3 regions of the Micromonospora sp. DT47 genome follow, and region 2 is predicted to be linked to each of the others. Evidence: riboswitches for the same ligand, from Rfam matches in the RefSeq annotation. Region 2 holds a riboswitch; each other region holds the start of a gene.

Region 1 (3,264 bases), on a different contig from region 2:
GCTCTCCCTGAGCGGCCCGGCCCTGCCCGACGACGTCGCGCCGGCCGCGGCCCTGCCCTTGGGCGTGTCGCTCCCGGCGACCGCGGGTCCGCCCGCCGCCCCGGCCACGGCGTCCACCGCCCTGTCGTTCACCACCTCCGTCGCCCGGTCGGTTCCGACGATCGCCGCCCCGGCCGACGACTCGCCCCTCGCCGGCGCCGGGGGTCTCACCGACCGGCACGCCGGCCCGACCGACGCCGTCGGGGTGGCCGACCGCGCCGCCGCCACGGCCGGGGCGACGACCGCGCCGCTCCCGGCCCTCGCCGGGCTCTCCCCGGCCGCCTCGGGGCCACGCGCGCCGCCCGCGGCCTGACCGCCCACGCGGGGGCCGAGCCGCGCACACCTCTCCCCGAACCTCACCTCCCGCACCCGCCCGATCAGGTCCGGGCGCCGCCGCTGACGGCCGCGCCCGGCTTCGCGGGCCACGTGCGGACTCCTCTGCCGCATCCCGGTCCCGTGAGGAGCCGACCATGAACACCGTCCTCTACCAGTTCCTGATCGAGGTCCCGACGGCCGCCGCCATCTGGTCCGCCCTGCTCGTGCTCGCCCTGACCGGGCTCACCGTCGTGGTCGCCCGCCCCGAGCGGGACCGCCCGGCCGACGAGGGGGCGCCCGTCGAGCCGCTCCCGGGTGACGCCGCGCCGGAGATGGCCGACCTGCGCCGGTACGCCGAGGAGGTCGCGGTCGCGGCGGCCGGCGCCGCGCAGACGGCCCGGCGTCGCCGGGACGCCTGGCTGACCGCCCAGGAGGAGGTCGACCGTGCCTGGTCGGCGTACGACGAGGCGGAGGGGGTCGCCCGACGCTTCACCGGCACCGCCGCGCTGCCCACCCCGCGTACTCCGCGCACCCCCGCCGAGTACGCCGGCCGGGAGCGCTGGGTGCACCGGGCCGCGGTGGCCGCGCACTGGCGGGGCGAGCTGTCGCTGACGCAGCTGCGGGACGTCTTCGCGCACCGGGACGGCTGGGACCCGCGTCGGCACCCGGTCGAGCAGGAGGTGCTCCTGGCCCGGGCGGTACGCGACGGCCGCCGGGAGGCGTACCGGTCGGCGACCGAGCGGGAGCGGTCGGCCTGGCGGGACGCCGAGCTGGCCGCCGAGGCGGCCCGGGCGCTGGCCGTCGAGGCGTACGCGGCGGCGGAGCGGCTGCGGCCGGTCCGGGTGCCGGCCCGGCGCGCGTCGGTGGTGGCGCGGACGGTGCCCGCGGCGCGGTGGCGCCCGGCTCGGGTGGGCTGATAGGAGAAAAGGGGCCGAATTGTTACCGCGAATACCGTGAGCCCGGTCACGGCCGCGCCGAACCGGTCATCCGGTACAGCCGGCGACATCGACGGCAACGATCTTCGGTGATTGTCGCCGGCCTGTCCGGTTGTCGCCCGGCGGCGTCGTGAGCGAACGCCGTCCCATTGAGTGACGTCAGTGCCGAACTGCACCGGAAATTTCTCGCCCCGATCATGTTTACGCAGGTGGGAGTGCTTGGCTGGCCGCGAACCGGCCAGTAATGTCGCCTCGGTCCGGTGCGGTTTCCGATCGCAAGAGGCGACGCCGCGCGGACCCGCTCAATCGTGGAGACCACGAACCGGGGACCCAAGCAGTCCTGGGGTGAATCCGCGGGCCACGGCCCGTGGTAGGGCGTTCTTCCCGCCCGAATCCGTCAGCTAACCCGGTCGGCGGCGTCGGAAGGAGTTCCATCCTCGTGCAGCTCGATCCCACCCCGCAGGTGTTCCCCCGCCTCGGTGCCGGGGTGCCGTCGCCGGTCCGCTGCGCAGTAGCGCGCTGATTCCGGCATCCGCCCCGCTGCCCGGCACCGACCGGGCGATCCCCCCGCTGAGCGGTCCCGCACCGGCCCTGATCCCGCGCGTGACACACCGCCACGTGCCGGTCCGGCGCGCCCGCTCCCGCCCTCGTACCGTGGAGGAACACCCGTGAAGCACCACATGAAGCGGCAGCTGCGGCGTCTGGCCACCGAGCGCTCGTACCAGGTCGTCGCCGGTTCGGCCGCAGCCCTCGTGCTGGCGTCCGGCACCGCCGCCCTGCTCGCCGGCACCGACGAGGCCCCGGTCCGGCAGCAGACCTCGGCCGCCGTGGCCGAGGCGGCCCCGCGGCTGGGCGACGTCGCCACCCGCAGCCAGGCCCGCGTCGCCGCCCCCACCCCCTCGGCCAGCCCCTCGGCGAGCCCCTCGCCGTCGGCCAGCGCCACCAAGGCCAAGGCGGCCGACCCGGACCTGACCCGCAAGGCGGCGCCGAAGCCCCCGTCGACGAAGGTCCTCAGCTACAACTACGAGGCTCAGACCACCTACTTCAACTGCGGTCCGGCGGCGGTGCGCAACGCGCTCAGCGCGGCCGGCGTCGAGCGGACCCAGGACGAGCTGGCCGGCCCGCTCGGCACCACCGAGATGGGCACCAACTCGGCCGAGGACACCACCCGGGGGCTGAACCAAATGGTCAAGGGCAACCCGTACCGGACCCGGATGTTCGAGGGCACCCCGAGCTCGGCGCAGATCGACCGGCTCCAGACCGACGTGGTCAAGGCGATCACCGACAAGCGTGGCGTGGTGGCCAACGTGGCCGGCAGCGCCACCGACTCCAATGGCGGCTGGCACTCCTTCCCCGGCGGCCACTACATCGCCGTGGTCGGCTACAAGAACGACGGCCGGACCGTCCGGATCGCCGACTCGGCCGACCCGAGCCTGCCGTCGTACTGGATGAGCACCATCGACCTGGCGAACTGGATCGCCACCCGCGGCTACTCCGCCTGATCCCACCCTGCGCGTACCGGGCGCCGGCTCCCCTGGGGGCCGGCGCCCGTCGCCGTTCCCGGGGCTCGCGGGGCATGGCCGGACGGTGGCACACTGCGGCCCATGACCGACGGATCGGATTGCCGGCGGATCCTCCTGCTGCTGCATGGGATGGGCGCCACCGGCGACGTCTGGCTGCCCTGGGCGCCGCTGCTGGAGCACCGCTGGCCGGGGCGCTGGTTCGCCCCGGACCTGGCCGGCCACGGCTGGTCGTCACCGCTACCCGGGTACACCTTCGCCGGTCTCGCCGACCGGGTCGCCGCCGGGCTGGAACCGGTCACCGGCGCCGCCCCGGGTGGGGTGGGATCGGAGGGACGCCGGTCGGGGGAGCGGCTGGTGGTCCTGGGGCACTCGCTCGGCGGGGTGGTCGCGCTGGCGCTCGCCGCCCGCGACGCGGGCCTGCCCGTCGACGCGGTCGTCGGGCTCGGCATCAA
Region 2 (3,264 bases):
AGGCGGTCGGTCGACCTGCTGCCAGTGACTCAAGCTCTTGCACGAGTGCTTCAACGTTCGGCCGTGAACAGCCGACGCGAATGAAGAACTCGGCACGGGATGAACCAGAAGTCGCCTCCGCCAAGACTGCCGCCAAGCGGCCGACCTCACCGCGGTTCAAAGTGAGAGTCACCTGATCGCCTTCGTACGCGCCCCGCACCAGTCCCCGCCCTCTCATCAAGCAGTCGTACAGCCATCCGTACAGCCAAGTACGCCAGCCAGAGCCGACGCCGCCCGACAGTAACGGACGGCATGAGCAGGGCCAGGGGTCTCTCGCCAGCCCACCACGATCTTCTTCTAATCCTCGGGCCGCAAGCGGCCAGTCTCGCTGCTACAGCGCGGGCCGGCCATGTGGGACGCTTTCGCGCGTGGAGGACGCGAAGTCGATCATCGTGCAGGTGTACTGCCGCCTGGAGGTCACAGTCGATGATCCGGACGCTGTGTCGGAGCTTGCCGGGCAGCAGTTGCGGACGGCCGACATCGACTGGTCGAGCGAGCGGGACACCGTGGAGGAGGCTGTCGCTGAGTTGCGAGGCGACTTGGCCCAATCGCTGGCGAGCTTGGTCAATCCCGACCGGGTGTTGGAGGGCGTACCCGGTGTTGAGGTTCGGCGTGGGCGGTGGTGGGCAGAAGTCGGCCCACCGTCTGAGCGGTTTCAGCCGGGCTTTGGCGCGCCAGCGCCAGGCGGAACTTGAGTCGCTTCCGCACGTCAGCCGAGGCCACCAGAGACCGCCGAAACCAGGCCGCCGACGCAGTAGGCAGCCGGATATCGGCAATTCCCAAGCTGACAGTGCGCTTCGATTCAGGTCAGCGGAGCAGGCCTGGCGTTCGGTTTCCGCGACCGCCAGGCCGTCTCCAGGCCGTCACAGGTTCGCGACCGGCCACCGATGCCCCCCACGCCTCACCACTCCCGCCCACCCGCTGACGCGCAGGCTCCCGGGACGGCCCGGGAGCCCGGTGCACCCGTCAGCCGGGCCGGCCGTAGCTGTTGACCGGCCCGTCGTCGACCCGCTTCATCTTGATCGGCACCCCGGCCTGGGAGGCGTGCACCACCCAGCCGTCACCGGCGTACATGCCGACGTGGTGCAGGTCGGAGTAGTAGAAGACCAGGTCGCCGGCGCGCAGGTCGGCCCGGCTCACCCGGGCGGTCACCTGGCGCTGCTGCCGGGCGTTGTGCGGCAGCGACACCCCGGCCTTCGCCCAGGCGGCGAGCATCAGACCGGAGCAGTCGTACGAGCCGGGGCCGTCGGCGCCCCAGACGTACGGCTTGCCGATCTGGGCGCAGGCGAACTTCACCGCGATCCCGGCGGCGCCACCCGGATAGCCGGCCGGGCACGGGGCCGGGCGCAGCGGTCCGCCGCCGCCGTTGCCGTACACCTTGAGCCGCAGCTTCTGCAGCCGGTCGATCTCGGCGTTGATCTGCTTCTTCTTCGCGGCCAGCTGGGCCTCGGTACGCGTCAGCTGGGCGACCATCTCGTCCAGCGGTGCCTTCTTGGCGGCCAACTCGTCGCGCAGCACGACCACCGTCTGCACCTCGCGCTGCTGCCGGTGGGCGAACCGGTCGAGCAGCTCCAGCTGCCCGACCACCTCGCTCGGCGACCGGCTGCCCAGCAGCGCGTTGACCACCGAGAGGTTCTCACCCTTGTACGCCTCGACGGCGAGGCCGCTGACCTGGTTCATCGCCAGTTCGACCCGGAGTTGCAAGGGTTCGATCCGCCTGGCCAGCGCGGCGACCTGCCGGCGCTTGGCGGCCAGGTCCTGGCGGGTGGCGTTGTGCTGCTCGATGATCGGTTCGAGCCTGTTCCAGTCCTGGTCGATCTGCCGCTCGATCTCGGCGACCGACGGATCGGCGTGCGCCGCCGTAGCGCCACCGGTCAGGACGACGGCGACGCCGGTGAGGGCGGCGAGGGCGGTGGTGAAGCGGGACCAGCGTGTTCGCGGCGCAGCCGCCCGCCGGACGACCTGGGTCGACCGGACCGACGGTGACCGCGGGGCATGGTGTGCCACCGGGCTCCGTACTCCTTCTTCCGCGACCGCCTACCGGGTTAGCTGACGGGTTCGGGCGGGAAGGGAGCGCCCTACCGCAGTGGCTGCGGATTCACCCCGGCGTACCTGGGTCCCCGGCTCGCCCGGAGGCGACTCGGCGGTGCCGGCCGTTACCGCCCGGGTTGGACGGACCTGGTGGCGGCCGACGATTGACCAGAGTAGAGACGACCGTTATCGATCCGCAACCCGCCATGCCGTGACAGACCGTGTCCGGATACGCGGAACCCCCGGTCGGTGACCGGGGGTTCGCGGCGGCTCGGACCGAGGTCAGTACGGTCGCCGGAAGCCGGCAACCGGCATGTAGTCGATGCTGGTCACCTGGACCGGCTTACCCGTCCGGGGAGCGTGCACCATTCTGTCGCTGCCCAGGTAGAGGCCCACGTGGTGCAGGTCGCTGTAGAAGAAGACCAGATCGCCCGGGCGCGCCTCGGAACGGGGGATGGCCCTGCCCTCGTTCCACTGGTCGCCGGTGTGGTGGGTCAGGTAGATCCCGGCCGCCTTGTACGCGTACTGGGTGAGGCCGGAGCAGTCGAACGAGTTCGGGCCGGTGGCACCCCAGACGTACGGGTCGCCGACCTGCTGGCAGGCCACCCGGATCGCGGTCTGCGCGGCGGTGCTCACCACCCCGTTGATGGTCGGGCAGCCGGCCACCTTCACCGTGGTCTTCGGCATCGACGCCTGCAGCCGCTTGATCTCGGCGTTGATCTGCTTCTTCTTCGCCGCCAGGTCCTTCTCCTGCTTGGCCTGGGCGGCGATCAGCGCGTCGAGCTTCTTCTTCTCGCCGTCGTACCTACGACGCACCTGGAGGACACCCTCGACGTCCTTGCGCTGCTGCGCGGCGAGACGGTCCAGCATGGTCAGCTGCTCGGCGAGGGTGCCCGGCTTGGTGCTGACCAGCAGCGCGGCGATGTCCTGCGAGGGGCCGGTCATGTAGTACCGGGAGGCCAGATCGCCGACCCGGTTCATCGCCAGCTCGCTCTGCAGGGCCAGCGGCTCGATCTTCTTCTGCAGCTCCGCCGACTTCTTGCGGTTGACCTTGAGTTGGGCCCGAACCTTGTTGTACTGCTCGATGGTCGGCTCAAGCTGCTCCCACTGCTTGTCGATCGCCGCCTCGATCTCCTCCGGCGAGGGCGCGGCGTGCGCCGGCACGGCGAGCATCCCGGCGCCGACGGCGACCGC
Region 3 (3,264 bases), on a different contig from region 2:
TGGTCCCGGTCCGCGGCGGCGACGGAAGGTGTGGGCGTGGGCGCAGGTCATGACCACAGCGGCGCGGTCGCGAACGCCGCGCAGCGCCACCGGGGCCGGCTCTGGGCGGCGTTCGGGCTGCTCGCCGCGCTCATGGTGGTCGAGGCGGTCGCCGCCTTCGGCACCGGCTCGCTGGCCCTGCTCTCCGACGCCGGGCACATGTTCACCGACGTGCTCGGCATCGGGATGGCCCTCGCCGCGATCACCGCGACCCGGCGGGCCGACGGCGACCCGCAGCGCACCTTCGGGCTCTACCGGCTGGAGGTGCTCGCCGCGCTGGCCAACGCCGTGCTGCTCAGCGGGGTCGCGGTCTACGTGCTGATCGAGGCGGTACGCCGGTTCGGCGACCCGCCCGAGGTGCTCACCGGCCCGATGCTGGCGGTGGCGGCGCTCGGCCTGCTCGCCAACCTCGCCGCCTTCGCCCTGCTCCGGGCGGGCGCGCAGGAGAGCCTCAACCTGCGCGGGGCGTACCTGGAGGTGGTCGGCGACCTGCTCGGCTCGCTCGGCGTGATCGGCGCGGCGCTGCTGATCGCCGGCACCGGCTGGTGGTGGGCCGACCCGGCGGTGGCGGTGGCGATCGGCCTGTTCATCCTCCCTCGCACCTGGCGGCTGGGCCGGGCGGCGGTGCGCATCCTGGTCCAGGCCGCACCGGAGCACCTCCAGGTGACCGCGGTGCACGACCGACTGACCGCCGTCCCGGGCGTGGCCGAGGTGCACGACCTGCACGTCTGGACGCTCACCTCTGGCATGGAGGTGGCCTCCGCCCACCTGACCACCACCCCCGGGGCCGAGGTGGGTACGGTGCTCGCCGCCGCCCGCAGCGCCCTGCAGGAGGACTTCCAGATCGAGCACGCCACCCTGCAGATCGAGCCGGGCGCGTCGCCGGGCGCCTGCGGGCCGTCCCACTGGTAGTTAGGAACTCCTTAAGATTTGCGCCCCTCTTGACCTATTTTGCCGAATTTAACGGCATTCCCTCCCGTACCGTGAGTCACGAAACGGGCGAGTGTCACACCCGTACCTATAGGCTCGGCCCCGGCCTCCGCACGGCGGCGCCCACCGGCGCCGGCGGTGGCCGTCGCCTAATCGCCCAACGGGGCGAGCCGGGGAACCAAGTTCGTGGGGTGCATCCGCGTCAGCGGTAGGGATCTTCCGTCCCGAACCCGTCAGCTAACCCGGTCGGCGGCTGACGGAAGGACATCTGCATGCACGTACGACGAACCACCGCGCGACTCGTGGCCGCGGTCGTCGCGACGCTCGCCGTGGGCGTGTCGTCCGCGCCGGTGGCCACGCCGGCCACCGCCGCCGCACCCACCACCCGACTCGCCGCCCCCGGGGACGATGAGGGCGGCACCCCCGCGCTGCGGGCCCAACTCGACACGGCCAGCAAGGGCTGGCTCGACGCCAAGGCGGCGCTGGCCCGCTCCAGCAAGCGCCAGCAGGAGCTGAACGCGCAGCTCAAGACCGTTGCGGCGGAGCTGACCGTGCGCAGCGGCAAGGTCGGCGAGATCGCCGGCCTGGCCTATCGCACGGGTCGGCTCGGGCCGGTCTCGGCGCTGCTCAACAGCAGCAGCCCGGAAGGCTTCGTGGACCGGGCGGCAGCACTGGAGACGGTCGCCGCCAACGAGGACCGTGAACTGCGCAACCTCGTCCGGACCCGGGACGAGGCCAGCCGTACCCGGGCCGCGCTCGACCGGGAGGTCGTCGAGCAGCGCAAGCAGGTCGCCGTGATGGCCAAGCGCAAGCAGCAGGCCGAGCGGGCGCTCGCCGTGGCCGCGGCCGCCAAACCGGACACCACCGCCGACAGCGGCGGGTCGACCCGGGGCACCTCCACCGCGAACGCCAAGGCGGCGCCGCGCAACCCCGACGGCTCCTGGCCATCGGAGTCGTGCACGGTCAACGACCCGACCCCGGCCGACGGCTGCATCACCCCGCGGATGCTCAACGCGCTCCAGCAGGCCCAGGCGGCCGGCTTCAAGCGGTACGTCTCCTGCTACCGACCCAGCGGCTCCGGGGAGCACCCCAAGGGGCGGGCCTGCGACTTCGCCGCGCAGCCGGACGGCTTCGGCGGGGACGCCACCGGCGGCGACAAGACGTACGGCAACAACCTGGCCGCGTACTTCATCCGCAACGCCGACCGGCTCGCCGTGCTCTACGTGATCTGGTACCGGCAGATCTGGCTGCCCAGCAGCGGTTGGAAGTCGTACAGCGGGGCGGGCGGCGACCCGTCCAGCGACCACACCAACCACGTGCACCTGTCGGTGTACTGACCCGACACGCCGGTGGCCCGCCCCCGTGGCGGGCCACCGGCGTACGCCCCTCGTCGTACAGCGGATGTCGTCGCCCGGACCACGACCGGCCGCGACCCGCGGACGAGCATCGGGGGCATGAGGAGACGCTCCCCCGACGCCCGCAAGACCCTGCTCACCCTGCACCTGGTGACCTCGCTGGGCTGGCTCGGCGCCGACCTGGTCCTGCTGACCCTCGGCGTCGCCGGGCTGCGCGGGGCCGACCCGGAGGTGGTCTACCCGGCGGCGGCGCTGCTCGCCACCTGGCTCTTCGCGCCGCTGAGCGTGCTGGTCTGGCTGGTCGGCGTGACCAGCGCCCTGCTCACCCCGTGGGGGCTGCTCCGGTACCGCTGGGTGCTGGTCAAGCTGGTGCTGACCACGGCGATGGTCGGCCTGGTGCTCTTCCTGCTCACCCCGAACCTGCGCGCCGCCGCAGCACCGGACGCGACCGCGCACGAGCGGGTGGACGTGGTGGTCGCGCCCGCCGTCTCGACCGCCCTGCTGGTCAGCATGACCGTGATCTCCACCTGGAAGCCGTGGGGGCGGACCCGCCGGGGCGTGGCGGTCCGCCGGACGGCGGCGGTGACCACCGCCGGACGCGGCTGAGCGGCGCGGGCCCGGTCAGCCGGCGACCGGACCGCCGTCGGCCTCCCGGTCCAGCACCGCGCCGAGCCGGCTGGCCAGCCCCAGGTGCGCGGCGCGGGCCTGGCGGAACGCGTACCCGAACAGCGGCGCCGGCGCGGCCAGGGTGATCTCCACGTCGATCCGCAGCACCCCGGACTCCTCCCGGAGCCGGGTGTGGTTGCGTACCGTCGTGCCGGGCTGCTGGCGGGCCACCGTGACGATCTCGTCCTCGGTGACCACCAGCACGTCGGCCTGGTAGGTGACCGGGAAACGCAGCGGCCCCAGCTCCAGCCGGTCGGTGATCGCGTAGCTGGCC

What was found. A riboswitch is a leader RNA that binds a small molecule or an ion and turns the genes downstream of it on or off. The one in region 2 is predicted to bind cyclic di-AMP.
Region 1: another riboswitch for cyclic di-AMP. It lies ahead of ACLQ2U_RS31050 (C39 family peptidase); the one in region 2 lies ahead of ACLQ2U_RS09335 (NlpC/P60 family protein).
Region 3: another riboswitch for cyclic di-AMP. It lies ahead of ACLQ2U_RS20465 (coiled-coil domain-containing protein); the one in region 2 lies ahead of ACLQ2U_RS09335 (NlpC/P60 family protein).

What each region holds. Positions count from the first base shown of each region.
Region 1 covers NZ_JBNCLC010000041.1:14,032-17,295, reverse strand. Annotated here, with positions in the region: gene ACLQ2U_RS31060 (hypothetical protein) at 1-352, shown strand, start outside; gene ACLQ2U_RS31055 (hypothetical protein) at 510-1,271, shown strand; cyclic di-AMP (ydaO/yuaA leader) riboswitch at 1,579-1,720, shown strand; gene ACLQ2U_RS31050 (C39 family peptidase) at 1,958-2,791, shown strand; gene ACLQ2U_RS31045 (alpha/beta fold hydrolase) at 2,894-3,264, shown strand, end outside.
Region 2 covers NZ_JBNCLC010000005.1:11,282-14,545, forward strand. Annotated here, with positions in the region: gene ACLQ2U_RS09330 (hypothetical protein) at 408-734, shown strand; gene ACLQ2U_RS09335 (NlpC/P60 family protein) at 1,006-2,046, opposite strand; cyclic di-AMP (ydaO/yuaA leader) riboswitch at 2,059-2,195, opposite strand; gene ACLQ2U_RS09340 (C40 family peptidase) at 2,353-3,264, opposite strand, start outside.
Region 3 covers NZ_JBNCLC010000013.1:94,482-97,745, reverse strand. Annotated here, with positions in the region: gene ACLQ2U_RS20470 (cation diffusion facilitator family transporter) at 37-951, shown strand; cyclic di-AMP (ydaO/yuaA leader) riboswitch at 1,106-1,237, shown strand; gene ACLQ2U_RS20465 (coiled-coil domain-containing protein) at 1,242-2,306, shown strand; gene ACLQ2U_RS20460 (hypothetical protein) at 2,424-2,930, shown strand; gene ACLQ2U_RS20455 (SRPBCC family protein) at 2,946-3,264, opposite strand, start outside.